DNA from 2 places in the Glycocaulis abyssi genome. Region 2 is predicted to be linked to the other one. Evidence: predicted binding sites of a transcription regulator. Region 2 holds the regulator's gene; the other holds the start of a gene.
The links. Region 2 encodes LexA, which represses DNA repair genes until DNA is damaged. Its sites were predicted from a motif close to ATGTTCCNCTTGTGTTCC; they were not measured.

Region 1 (7,219 bases), 660 kb from region 2:
TGGACACCTCACCCTGGTGCCTGCCCTGCGCGATGCGCTCAAAGACGGCGGGGGCGGTGACAAGCTGATCGTTGTTGGCGGCGTGATCCCGCCTGAAGACGTCCCCACACTGCGCCAGATGGGCGCTGCCGCCGTCTATCCGCCGGGCACCGTCATCGCCGACAGCGCGATTGAACTGATCGAGAGGCTGGGTGGGGGGTGAGTACCCTCAGCTGTCATCCTCGGGCCGCTTAGCGGTCCCGGGAACCCATGCCTGAAGCCTTGCGATTGAACGTCCGTCACAGGCGTGGCTCACCCGCATAAAGCGGGTGATGACAGCGTGAATGGAACTACCCCTTGCCCGCCAGCACCGCGCGGATAGCCTCCAGGGCCTCCTCGCCCTTGTCGGCATCCGGGCCACCAGCTTGCGCAAAATCTGGCCGTCCACCGCCGCCCTTGCCGCCAATTGCCGCTGACCCTGCGCGCACCAGCGCCACCGCGTCCGCTGCGCTGCCGGCCAGATCGTCGGTGACGCCCACGGCTATGGCCGCCTTGCCATCATTGATACCGACGAAAGCTGCGATGCCCGAGCCCATCTCGGCGCGCGCCGCGTCCACCAGGCTGCGCAATTCCTTGCCGCCGACACCTTCGACGATACGCCCGGTGAATTTCAGATTGCCGATGGTTTCCACAGCCGCAGGCGCAGCGCCACCTCCCCCGCCCATGGCGAGCTTCGTTTTGGCGTCACTGAGTTCCTTTTCCAGCTTGCGCCGTTCATCGACCAGCGCAGCCAGGCGCTTTTCCAGCTCCGAAACCGGGACTTTGAGCGTATCGGCAGCGGCTTTCGCGATACCGGCCTGCTGTTCCAGATATTCGCGCGCGGCCTCGCCGGTGAGCGCCTCGACGCGGCGCACGCCCGCCGACACGGCGCTTTCACCGACAATCTTGAACAGGGCGATATCGCCTGTACGGCGCACATGGGTACCGCCGCACAGCTCTACCGAATAGGCCTTGTCCGGCTCGCCCGGCTTCTGGCCGATGGTGAGCACGCGGACGCGGTCGCCATACTTCTCGCCAAACAGGGCGAGCGCGCCCTTGGCGATGGCCTCATCGGGCGTGGATTCGCTGGTCTCGGTCTCGTCATTCTGGCGCACGACCGCGTTCACCTCCGCCTCGATGGCGGCTATATCAGAAGGCGAAAGCGCGCGGCCGTGGGAGAAATCAAAGCGCAGCCGGTCGGGGCCCACATAGGAGCCTTTCTGCGCGACATGCGGGCCGAGCACGTTGCGCAGGGCCGAGTGCATGAGGTGGGTCGCCGAGTGGTTGGAACGCGTACGGTCACGCCGCTGCGCATCCACCAGTAGTTCAGCTTCATCGCCTGTCTTGATGGCGCCGCCTTCCAGCGCGCCGATATGGGCAAACACATCGCCCGCGCGCTTCTTCACGTCCTCAACGACGAAGCGCGCGCCGCCGGCAAAGCGGATTTCGCCGGTATCACCGACCTGGCCGCCGGATTCGGCGTAGAAGGGCGTACGGTCGAACACCAGCTCGGCGCGGGAGCCGTCAGTGAGGCTTTCCTGCATGCCGCCATCGGCCACAATCGCCTTGATCGCGCCTTTGGCCGACAGCTCGCTATAGCCAAGGAATTGCGTGGAGCCTGTGACATCGCGCACGGCAAACCACACCGCATCGCCCGCGGCATCGCCTGATCCTTGCCAGTGGGCGCGCGCCTCGGCGCGCTGGCGCTCCATGGCGGTGTTGAACCCCGCCTCGTCAACCGACAGGCCCTTGGCCCGCAGGGCATCCTGCGTGAGATCCAGCGGGAAACCATACGTGTCATAAAGCTTGAAGGCCGTTTCGCCGGGCAAAGCCGCGCCTTCAGGAAGCTGCTCGATCGCCTCTTCCAGCAGGGTAAGGCCACGGCCCAGCGTGCGCTGGAAACGCTCCTCCTCGCCGCGCAGCGTCTCCTCGATAACGGGCAGCGCGCGGTTCAGCTCCGGGAAGGCATCGCCCATCTCGGCTGCCAGCACCGGCGCCAGCGTGTAGATGACCGGCTCGGTTGCGCCCAGAATATGCGCATGACGCATGGCGCGGCGCATGATCCGGCGCAGCACATAGCCCCGCCCCTCATTGGACGGCGTCACCCCATCGGCAATCAGGAAGCTGGTAGCGCGCAAATGATCAGCAATGACGCGGTGGCTGGCCAGCGCATCGCCTTGCGCCTTCACTTTGAGCGCCTCTTCGCCGGCCGCGATCAGGTTCGCGAACAGGTCTATCTCGTAATTATTGTGCTTGCCCTGCAGCACGGCCGCCACCCGCTCCAGCCCCATGCCGGTATCGATGGACGGCTTGGGCAGCGCGCGGCGCGAGCCATCGGCCTGCTGGTCGAACTGCATGAAGACGAGATTCCAGATCTCGATGAAGCGGTCACCATCCTCGTCCGCACTACCCGGAGGGCCACCGGGGATATGTTCGCCATGGTCGAAGAATATCTCCGAGCAGGGCCCGCACGGACCGGTATCGCCCATCATCCAGAAATTGTCCGATGTGGCGATGCGGATGATCCGCTCTTCGGGGAGGCCGGCGATCTTCTTCCACAACGCTGCCGCATCATCATCATCGGCATAAACCGTGACCAGCAGCCTGTCCTTGGGCAGGGCAAAATCCTTCGTCACCAGCGTCCAGGCATGGTGGATCGCCTCTTCCTTGAAATAGTCGCCGAAGGAGAAATTCCCCAGCATTTCAAAGAAGGTGTGGTGGCGTGCCGTATAGCCGACATTATCTAGGTCATTATGCTTGCCGCCCGCACGGACGCATTTCTGCGAGGAGACCGCACGCGGATTGGCCCGCTTCTCAGCGCCCGTGAACACGTTCTTGAACTGGACCATGCCCGCATTGGTGAAAAGCAGGGTCGGGTCATCTTTCGGCACGAGCGGGCTGGAGGCCACCACTTCGTGGTCGTTCCCTTCGAAATAGCCAAGGAACTGGGCACGTATGTCGCGCAAGCGCGTCATGGCGGTCTCCGCTTATCTGAAAATATCACTTTCCGTTGCGCACATATACGAACGGGCGCCCGGCTTAGCCAAGCGCCCGCTGCAATGCAATGCGTCCAGGACTGCTGTGAAACCTATCCGGCCGCCTCCGCCGCATCGTCCAGATCGTCATCCTCGCCCGGACCGACGAGCATTTCCTCGGCGATAAGGCCCGCATTGGCGCGGATCTGGTTCTCGATCTTTTCGGATATCTCGGGATTATCGAGCAGGAATTTGCGGGCATTCTCACGGCCCTGACCGATCCGCTCGGAGTCGTGCGAGTACCATGAACCCGACTTCTCGATGATCCCGGCTTTCACGCCCAGATCAATCACCTCGCCCATGCGCGAAATGCCTTCACCATAGAGGATGTCGAACTCCACCTCGCGGAAGGGCGGTGCCACCTTGTTCTTGACCACTTTCACGCGCGTCTGGTTACCGATCACCTCGTCGCGATCCTTGATGGCGCCGATCCGGCGGATATCGAGACGGACCGAGGAGTAGAATTTCAGGGCATTGCCGCCGGTCGTCGTTTCCGGGTTGCCGAACATCACACCGATCTTCATGCGGATCTGGTTGATGAAGATGACGAGGCAATTGGACTTCGAGATAGACCCTGTCAGCTTGCGCAGCGCCTGACTCATCAGACGCGCCTGCAGGCCCGGCAGGCTGTCACCCATATCGCCTTCCAGCTCGGCACGCGGCGTGAGGGCAGCAACGGAGTCGATCACAAGCACATCAATGGCACCGGAGCGCACCAGCGTGTCGGTGATTTCCAGTGACTGCTCTCCGGTATCGGGCTGGGAGACCAGAAGCTCGCCCACGTCCACGCCAAGCTTGCGGGCATAGACCGGGTCCAGCGCATGTTCCGCGTCAACGAACGCACACACGCCGCCACGCTTTTGTGCCTCGGCAATGCAGTGCAGCGCCAGCGTGGTTTTGCCGGAGCTCTCCGGCCCGTAAATCTCCACGATACGCCCCTTGGGCAGGCCGCCCACACCCAACGCGATGTCCAGCCCCAGCGAGCCGGTGGATACCGCCTCGATATTCTGGTTCGGGCGGGCGCCGAGCTTCATCACGGAGCCCTTGCCGAACTGCCGGTCGATCTGCGTGAGTGCGGCTTCAAGAGCCTTGGACTTGTCCATATCGGTGTCTTTCACCAGTCGGATTGCGGAAGATGCCATCGGTTCGGTTCCCTTATTTCACGCATCGCCCGGATCGGCAATTGCGCTGCGTTGGGGGAATCTGTACCGGATTTGTTCACGGAACACAAGAGGAACATTTTGGCGGCCCAGTGCGGCCGCCGGTTATCCTGTTTAACGCCCCAGCTCGTCCTTCACCCTCTGGGCCAGCGCCTCGAGGCTGAAGGGCTTGGGCAGGAAGGATATATCGAGATCGGCCGAGAGCGTATGGGAGAAATGTTCTTCGGCATAGCCGGAGATGAAGATCACCCGGGCATTGCCGAGATGGTCCGCAGCGGCCTTGAGAAGTCCGGGGCCATCAAGCCCCGGCATCACGACATCAGATATGATCAGGTCGAATTCGCCCGGACGCTCTTCGAGAATTTCCAGCGCTTCCTCGCCATCCTCGGCCTGTTCCACCTCGTAGCCACGCTTTTTCAGGGTCGCAGCGGTGATGGTGCGTACCGGCGCTTCATCCTCAACCAGCAGGATGCGCCCGCGTCCGGCGAGGTCAGCAGGCTTGCGCTGAACCGGCACTTCGGCCTTGCGGGCCTCGGTCTTGGCAATTTCCTCGGCATCTGGCGTGTGGCCGGGCAGGTAGATCGAGAATGTGGTGCCCGCCCCCTGCTTTGACCGCGCGAACAGGAAACCGCCAGATTGCTTTACGATGCCATACACGGTGGCGAGGCCAAGCCCTGTGCCCTTGCCCGGCTCCTTCGTCGTGAAGAATGGCTCGAATATCTTGGCCAGCGTATCCTCATCCATGCCCGAACCTTCGTCGGTAACGTGGATTGCGGCCCAGGGGCCCTCCTTGGCGTCGGGTGCCCCGGCGGACCGGACCGCCGCGGCATCCACCGCCTCGGTAGATATGGTCAGCGTGCCCCGGCCTTTGGAGGCCATCGCATCGCGCGCATTGGTGGCAAGGTTCATCAGCGCGTTTGCCAGCTCGTCCTTGTCGATGCGCACCAGCGGCACGTCGCGGCCGTGGCGCACTTCCACGCGCATCCATTCTTCCACGCTCTGGCGCACCAGATGCACGGTGTCTGCCAGCGTTTCGGTCAGGTCCACCGTTTCGACGCGCAGGGTCTGCTTGCGGGCGAAGGCAAGCAAGTGCTTGATGCGCCCGGCAGCCTGCGCGACCACCCCATTAATGTTCTGAAGATCAGGATAGGTCGGGTCGCCGACCGGATGGCGCAGCAGGAGGTTGTCGGTATTGAGCCGGATCGCGGTCAGGAAATTGTTGAAATCGTGCGCGACGCGCGCCACCAGCTCGCCAACGGCTTTCAGCTTCTGCGCCTGTGCATACTGGCCTTCCAGCTCGCGCAGCGCGGTAATGTCCACCACATAGGCGGCCCGCTTGCCGGAGCGCGCAGGCGACAGGAAGAGGTGCACATCGCGCACGCCGCCTGAAGATTTCAGCTTGAGGGCCACCGGCTCGCTCCGCCCGGACATGGCGGTGGCAAAGGCGGCATCGGCGCTGTCGCCATGGCTCCAGTCGAACAGGGCTTCAAACGCCACGCCCGGCAGGGCCGCCCCGCCCGACAGCTGAACCAGCGCCGGATTGGCATCCTCGATGATCGAGCTGGTGGGGTCTGCCCCGTCCAGGCGGGCCACGCCGAATGGCGCGCTGGCAAACATGTCGTCGAACGTGCGGCCTGTACGCCCGCCCGTGTGCTGGGCGATCATCTGGGCGACGCCAGGCGGCGTGCCCGCAGCCGTCAGCCCGTAAACCACGGCGCGCGCCCGCGCAGGCCGCCCCTCATCCCATTCGACCGCCAGCGTGATCGGGCTTTCAACACCCTCCCGGGCGAGAAGGCGCGCATCAAGGCGCACCACGCCCTTCTCGCTACGGGTCTTCAGGAAGCCCTTGGCCATGTCACCGGCCAGGAAATCCTTCACCTTCAATGCCTGCCCTTCCGGCACGTCAAGCCAGGCGCGCAAGGTAGCATTTGCGGCCAGCACACGGCCCTCACCATCGGCCAGGAACAGTCCCACCGGCGCATGTTCGGCCCAGTCCGGCGTGCCGGCTTCAGCTTCCAGCGTGTCGCCCGCCCGCACTTCGGCAAACCGCCACAGGGCGCCGCCCTGGGGAACGGGGTCCACACATACGCTGTACACACCGCCCCCGGACTCGCCCAGCGCCGTAAGGGTTTCACGCGCCGCCTCGCCTGATGCGGCTGCGCGTGACAGACGATAGAGCGCCCCGCCCGAACTGCCCGGCCAGAGACGGTCCGGCGCCGGCAGGGCAATGCCCGCCGTCAGCGGCATCACCGTCTTTGCCAGCTTGCGGTAGGCACCATTCGCCCAGACCGCGCGGCCGCGCGCATCGGTGATGAGTATCGGCTCGCCCGCCGCGTCAATGGCGGCGCTGACCAGCGCGTCGGCTTTGGGTCTCACTGCCGGTTCGATGCGAAGCGAACGCGCAGCGCTCTCTCCGGCAGCCAGCGCAAACATCAGGATGAACGCCACAAAGGCTATGCCCGACAGCAGCACAAATCCGTGCCAGCCGGCCGTGGAGGCGGCTATCAGCGAGAAGCCCGCCGCACCCAGCGCCAGCAGGCCTGATATCCAGAACACCGTACGCGCCAGCAGCGTGATCCGGCTCTGACGCTCTTTGGGAAGCGACTGCTCACGCACCGAAACAGGCTCGCGCCGGGCTTTTTCGGCCTTCGGATTTGCCTTGGCGGCCTTGTCGGTACGGGCGGGGGCGTCAGTCATCACGGCACTCCGTGCGGGGAAAAGCGATTCGGCCTCTGGTTTGACCGATTCAGGTTAACCAGTTTTCCGCGCCCTGACGAAAACTTCTGCGGTAACGGGTGCGCTGCTTCCCGGATCCAGATTCGCTTGATCTCAACCTTGGTTGAGGTTGCACACAGATGATCCGCTTTATGCGCACTTCAGCAGAAACAAGGATCGCTCCATGAGTCCACTGCACCAGCTTTTACTGGCAGACCGCCGCCTGCCACCTGCCGCCCGTTCCAGCGAAGCCCGTGTGGAACATATCAATCTCACCGCCTCTGACCCCGA
Region 2 (7,219 bases):
CATCATCAAAGTCGGGCTCGGCAGAAGTGCTGGAATCGTCCGGCGTCAATCTGATGGCCTCACCAGAGCAGACCGAACGCGCGCTGAAAGAGGCTGGCGTCGCCTTCCTGTTCGCGCAGGCCCATCACGGCGCGGTGCGCCACGTGGCCCCGGCACGCAAGACGCTGGGCGTGCGCACCGTGTTCAACCTGCTGGGTCCGCTATCCAATCCGGCCGGCACGCGCCGCCAGCTGCTGGGCGTGTTCGACCGGCGCTGGCTGGTGCCGATGGCGCAGGCTTTGCGCGATCTGGGCGCCGAACGGGCCTGGATCGTCCATGGCGAAGACGGCCTCGACGAGATCACCACCACCGGCGCGACCCATATTGCGAGTCTGGAGGCTGATGGCAGCGTGCGCGAGTTTACCGTCACGCCTGAAGATGCAGGATTGCCCCGCGCGAGCCTCGATGATCTCAAGGGCGGGGAACCGGCCGAGAATGCCGCAGCCCTGCACCGCCTGCTACAAGGCGAAAAGGGGCCTTACCGCGATATCGTGCTGTTCAATGCCAGCGCCGCGCTGGTGCTTGCCGGAAAGGCAGAGGGCCTCAAAGACGGGGTGGCACTGGCAGCCGCCGCCATCGACGATGGCCGCGCCGCCGCCACGCTGGAAAAGCTCGTCCAGATTACCAACACCTGAGGAATGCCGCCCATGACTGACACGCTGGAGCGCATCGGCGTCTACAAGCGCGCTGACACCGCGCGCCGCAAGGCGGCCCTGAGCTATGCGCAGATATCGGAAAAGGCCCAGGCTGCGCCGCCAGTGCGCGGCTTTCTTGATAACCTGCAATCCCGGCAAGCCGCAGATGGGCTGGCCCTGATCGCGGAGATCAAGAAGGCAAGCCCCTCACGCGGCCTGATCCGCGCTGATTTCAACCCGCCAGCCCTTGCCCGCGCCTATGAGGCGGGCGGCGCGGCCTGCCTCTCCATCCTCACCGATACCGAAAGCTTTCAGGGAGCCGACCACCATCTTGTAGAGGCGCGCGCGGCCGTGTCCCTGCCCGTATTGCGCAAGGACTTCCTCTACGATCCGTGGCAGGTGGCAGAATCGCGCGCGCTGGGGGCTGACTGCATTCTCGTCATCATGGCGGCCGTGGACGACGCCCTTGCCGCCGATCTGGTGGCGGAGGCCGCGCACTGGAATATGGATGCCCTTATCGAGGTGCATGACCGCGCAGAGCTGGAGCGGGCGCTCGCCCTGCCCTCGCCGCTGATCGGCATCAATAACCGCAATCTGCGCACGTTCGACGTGACGCTGGCCACATTCGAGGCGCTGAGCGCCTCGGTGCCGGATGACCGCTTCCTGGTCGCCGAAAGCGGGATTTTCAACGCCGATGACGCTGAGCGCGTGCGCCGGTCCGGCGCAAAAGCCCTGCTGGTCGGTGAAAGCCTGATGCGCCAGGCCGATGTTGCCGCAGCGGTGAAAACGCTGATGAACTTCGCGTGAGAGCGGGCACAACCCTTGACGGGCGAGCGGAACAGGCGTAGAACAAACCGTGGCCTTTCTGGCTTTGTTCCTTTGTTGACTGGAGATCAGACCCCCTCATGCTGACCCGCAAACAACACGAGCTTCTGCTCTTCATTCACAAGCGCCTGTCCGAGGATGGCGTTTCTCCTTCTTTTGACGAGATGAAAGAGGCTTTGCAGCTGGCGTCGAAATCCGGTGTGCACCGTCTGGTCAGCGCGCTGGAGGAGCGCGGCTTCATTCGCCGTCTTGCCCACCGCGCCCGCGCGCTCGAAGTGCTCAAACTCCCCGATGCCTCAGCGCCGCGCGTCAATCCGGCCAGCAATGTGGTCAGCGGCAATTTCGCGCGCCGGGAAATGGAAACAGATTCGGTTGATGTACCGCTGCTGGGCAGAATCGCAGCCGGCGTACCGATCGAGGCGATCCAGCACGAAACCGACCGGTTTGGCGTTCCCTCCCAGATGGTGTCTTCGGGCGAGCATTTCGCGCTGGAGGTCGAAGGCGATTCCATGATCGAAGCAGGCATTCTCGACGGTGATTTTGTCATCATCCGCCGCGGTGATACCGCCAATAATGGCGAGATTGTCGTGGCACTCGTGGATAATGAGGAAGCTACGCTGAAACGCATCCGCCGCAAGGGCGGGTCGATTGCTCTTGAAGCCGCCAACCCGGCCTATGAAACCCGCATTTTCGGGCCGGACCGGGTACAGGTTCAGGGCCGCCTGGTCGGGCTGATCCGCCGCTATCACTGACCCTTTGGAGCCGAGGGCGGGAAAAGGCAGCTAGCTCTCCCGCTCGCGTCCCCAGACGCGGGCTGCGCTGCCATCATTGGCACCGCGAAGGCGGATGATGCGCCCGTCACGGACCCAGAATTCGGCGCTGCCCAACTCTGCGCGGGCCGCATCGTCCAGAACCGGCACCGCGCAACGGCGCTTCTGCCAGGCGCTTACCGTGCCGCGCGCGACCACCAGGTCTGCGCGTACGCAGTCTTCCTCCAGCGAGGCGGGATGCTCGCTGACCGCTACACGCAGCCCCTCGGCCGTGACGACAAGACAGCCCAGCGGATCGCACGCATAATCGCCGCGCGGCGCGGTGCTGAGCCCGGTTCCGGCACGCTGCAACAGTACGCCTGCCTCAAACCGGCCACGGCGGCGGTCACTGACCTGCCAGTCCAGACGCTCGCCGGTTTCACTCGAAATGCTTCTCGAAACCAGAACGCCAGACGAGGTAATCATCATGTCCGGCGGGGCCTGCAACGCCCATAGGGACAATGCCCCGGCAGCAAACGGAATTCCGGCCACCCGCACCAGCCCGCGCCCCAGCGTGGCCAGTGCAAACCCGGTCGCGTAGAGACCTAGCACGATCCCGCCCGGTGCCAGCGCAGGCAAGGCGGCGCCGGGCAGCGATGACGTCCATGTCGCGATGGCCAGCACGATATCCATGCCCATAGCGCTTATCATCAACGGCAAGCCTTCCAGCCCGAATGGGGCCAAGAGCAGCCCCACGACGCCGGCCGGCATCACCCAGAAGCTGAATACCGGCATGGCGACAAGGTTTGCGCCAAACCCATAGGCGGCCATGCGCTGGAAATGGAAGGCGGCAAACAGCCCGGTTGCGCTGCCCGCCACAAGGCTGGTCACGGCGAGCCCTGTAAACGCCGCCTGTACGCGCGCAAACCAGCCATAATCGGCCATGTCGCGGGTGATCCGCCACCTCTGCCAGGCTTCGTAGACGGCGATCAGGGCGGCGGTGGCAGCAAAGCTCATCTGGAAACCCGGCTCGATCACGCTTTCCGGGTTGAACGCGATGATGATGAGTGCGGCCAGTGCAAGCGACTGAAACGACACCGCTCTGCGGCCTATCAGTATCGCCGTGAACATGACCGCAGCCATGACGAAGGCGCGCTGGGTGGAGATAGCGCCGCCCGACAGCAGCAGATAGCCAAGGGCGGCGAGAAGCGCGATCAGCGCTGCGGGCTTTCGCGGATCGTGCGCACGGGCGAAGGGTTCAATCGAGGCGATGAGCCAGCGCACAGCGAAGTAAATACCGCCGGCCAGCAGCGCCATGTGCATGCCTGATATGGCCAGCAGATGACCAAGACCGGACAGCCGCAACGCCTCGGCATGGGCCTCGGTGACGCCTGAGCGCTCCCCGGTCAGCAGCGCGGCGATGACCGGTCCTGAGTTTGGCCCGGCTGCATCGGAAATGCGCTGCGCCAGCCGCCATCGCCACGCCAGAAACGCCCGCTGGCTCTCGGCTCCGGCAATGTCTTCCGGCTGGGGCTGGGAGATGGAAAATCCTGAGAGCGCAACCCGCTGGTACCAGGCCGCCCGCGCACCGTCATAGCCGCCCGCCGCCGCAGGTCCGCGCGGAGGCGACAGGACAGCGCTGACGCGAATGCCATCGCCGGGGGTCAGGGTTTCGGTATTGATCCGCAGGCGCACCCGGTAAGGCGCCGTATCGGCGCGCTGGAGGCTGTCGACACGCAGCAGCACGCGCCCCGAACGCCCCCGGCGCTCAATGCGCTCCACCCAGCCCGTCACGGTGCGGGCGCGGTCGCTGATCTCGATATGGGGCGGGGCAAGGGACAGCGTCCGGCTGTGAACATGGGCATGGCCCGCCAGCGCGCACGCACTCAGCACCACCGCCGCCAGCAGAGCGGGCCGCGCCGTCAGCAACAGACCGGCGGCAAGGCAGATCAGGGCGGACAGCCAGAATACAGGGATCAGCGCCGCATCGGGCTCAATAGGGACGGAGAGATAGACCGCCGCACCCAGCCCTGCAGCAAGCGGCACCCACAAGATCAGATCGGCCGGACGGACGGCCCTTGACGGCAATACAGGTTGCAAAAGACGGCTCAGTGCCGCGGCCATGCCGCCCGACGCCGGGCTGCATTCCCGCCTGATTGACGCCCGTACCGCGTGGATGTAGCGGCGCATGCAGCCACCCTGTGTTGTCACTTCAGCGGTGAGACTATCTCTTTACGTGCCTAACATGCTAATCATCCCGCTCCTTCGCAGCGCAGCAACATCTCGCACGTGCAAAACAGACAAGACATCATCACGCGCTTTGCGCCCTCGCCCACCGGCTTCCTCCATATCGGAGGGGCGCGTACCGCCTTGTTCAACTATCTTTTTGCGCGCCAGGCGGGTGGTCAATTCAAGCTGCGAATTGAAGATACCGACCGCGAGCGCTCCACCACACAAGCCGTGGATGCGATTCTGGCCGGCATGAGCTGGCTGGGCCTGGAATGGGATGGCGATGCCGTGTCCCAGCATGCGCGCGCCGACCGGCACCGCGAAGTGGCCGAAGAGCTGGTCGTGCAAGGAAAGGCATTCCGCTGCTATTGCACGCACGAAGAAGTGGAAAAGCTGCGTGAAGAAGCCTTTGCTGAAGGCCGCGCCCTGCGCTCTCCCTGGCGCGATGGCGGCACGCCGCCCGATGATCGCCGGTTTACGGTCCGCTTTCGCGCGCCGGACAGCGATGTCACGCTGAATGACGCCGTTCAGGGCGAAGTGCGCTGGGCCTCCAAGGAGTTTGACGACCTCATCCTGCTGCGTGCCGATGGCAACCCGACCTATAATCTCGCCGTGGTGGTCGATGACCATGATATGGGCGTGACCCACATCATCCGCGGTGACGATCATCTGGTGAATGGCGGGCGCCAGGCCCAGCTTTACGACGCGCTGGGCTGGGATCGGCCGATCTTTGCCCATATCCCGCTCATTCACGGGCCTGATGGCAAGAAACTGTCCAAGCGCCATGGCGCGCTGGGCGCGGAAGCCTATCGCGATATGGGCTATCTGCCGGAGGGCTTGCGCAATTATCTGGCACGGCTTGGCTGGAGCCATGGCGACCAGGAATTGTTCAGCGATGCGGAACTGATCGCCGCCTTCTCGCTTGAAGGGCTGAACAAGGCCCCTGCCCGGCTCGATTTCGACAAGATGGCGTTTGTGAACCACCATCATATCCGCCAGGCCGACAATACGCGGCTTCTGGCGCTGCTGATGGAACGCCTGGAGGGTCAGGACGGGCTGGTCAGCGGCGCGGTGGCGAACGCCCGGTTAACGCCTGCGATGGATATGCTGAAAGAGCGTTCAAAAACACTCGCCGAAATGGAATCGCAAGCCTATTTTCTCCTCCGCGAACGCCCGTTCAGCCTTGATGATGCGGCGCGCAAGCACCTGTCTCCCGATGCACTCGCGCGGCTTTCCCGCCTGCGCGGTGTGCTCGCCGCACATAATGACTGGAACAGCGAATCCCTGGGCACCGTGCTCAAGGCATTTGCAGAATCCGAAGGCGTTGGCTTTGGCAAGATTGGCCAGCCTTTGCGCGCCGTACTGACCGGAGGCGCCCCGGCGCCCGATATGAGCCTGGTGCTGGGATTGCTGGGCCGCGATGAAACACTTGCCAGGCTGGACGATCACGCCCGCCTGGACTGAACAGACCTGAATTACGTGAAGGGATTGGACCGATGAAGAACAAGACCGACAAAACGGGCTCCGCCCAGCTGACCATTAACGGGAAAACGATCGAGCTGCCGGTTCTGGCTGGCTCCGTAGGCCCCGATGTCATCGATATCCGCACGCTCTACCGCGATGCGGGCGTGTTCACCTACGATCCGGGCTTCACCTCCACAGCCAGCTGTGAAAGCCAGATCACCTATATTGACGGCGATGAAGGCGTGCTGCTCTATCGCGGCTATCCCATTGACCAGCTGGCGGAAAACTCCTCCTTCATCGAGGTGTCCTACCTGCTGCTGCACGGCGAGCTGCCCTCGGCCAAAGAGCTGGAGACGTTTGACTGGACGATCCGCCGGCACACCATGCTGCACGACCAGTTCGACCAGTTCTTCCGCGGCTATCGGCGCGATGCGCACCCGATGGCGGTGATGGTCGGCACGGTCGGCGCGCTGGCCGCCTTCTACCACGACTCCACCGACATCAATGATCCCAAGGCGCGCACCATTGCCAGCCACCGCATGATCGCAAAAATGCCGACGATTGCGGCGCGGGCGTTCAAATACTCGGTCGGCCAGCCCTTCATCAGCCCGCGCAACGAGCTGGACTACGCCTCCAACTTCCTGCGCATGTGCTTTGCCGTGCCTGCCGAGGATTATGAAGTTTCTCCCACGCTGGCCCGCGCGATGGACCGCATCTTCATCCTGCACGCCGATCACGAGCAGAACGCCTCCACCTCGACGGTGCGCCTTGCCGGTTCGTCCGGTGCCAATCCGTTCGCCTGTATCGCGGCCGGCATTGCCTCGCTGTGGGGCCCTGCCCATGGCGGTGCCAACGAGGCCGCGCTCAACATGCTGGAAGAGATCGGGTCGGTTGACCGTATCCCTGAATTCATCAAGCGCGCCAAGGACAAGGATGATCCGTTCCGCCTGATGGGCTTTGGCCACCGCGTCTACAAGAATTACGACCCGCGCGCGAAAGTCATGCGCACCACCTGCCATGAGGTGCTCGACGAGCTGGGCGTGAAGGACGATCCGCTGCTTCAGGTGGCGCTGGAACTGGAGCGTATCGCGCTGGAAGATCCGTATTTTGTCGAGAAGAAGCTCTACCCGAATATCGACTTCTATTCGGGCATCACGCTGCGCGCGATGGGCTTCCCCACCGAGATGTTCACGGTGCTCTTCGCCTTGGCCCGCACGGTTGGCTGGATCGCGCAATGGTCTGAAATGATTGAAGACCCGACCCAGAAGATCGGCCGCC

Region 1: recA (recombinase RecA) is a predicted target of LexA. The motif match lies at 4,276-4,293, and genes of this name have one in related genera.

Annotation. Positions count from the first base shown of each region.
Region 1 covers NZ_CP163421.1:1,386,064-1,393,282, forward strand. Annotated here, with positions in the region: gene scpA (methylmalonyl-CoA mutase) at 1-202, shown strand, start outside; gene alaS (alanine--tRNA ligase) at 330-2,993, opposite strand; gene recA (recombinase RecA) at 3,107-4,195, opposite strand; gene AB6B38_RS06755 (response regulator) at 4,328-6,910, opposite strand; gene AB6B38_RS06760 (VOC family protein) at 7,113-7,219, shown strand, end outside.
Region 2 covers NZ_CP163421.1:724,084-731,302, reverse strand. Annotated here, with positions in the region: gene trpD (anthranilate phosphoribosyltransferase) at 1-674, shown strand, start outside; gene trpC (indole-3-glycerol phosphate synthase TrpC) at 687-1,481, shown strand; gene lexA (transcriptional repressor LexA) at 1,580-2,251, shown strand; gene AB6B38_RS03630 (ComEC/Rec2 family competence protein) at 2,282-4,372, opposite strand; gene gltX (glutamate--tRNA ligase) at 4,538-5,941, shown strand; gene gltA (citrate synthase) at 5,974-7,219, shown strand, end outside.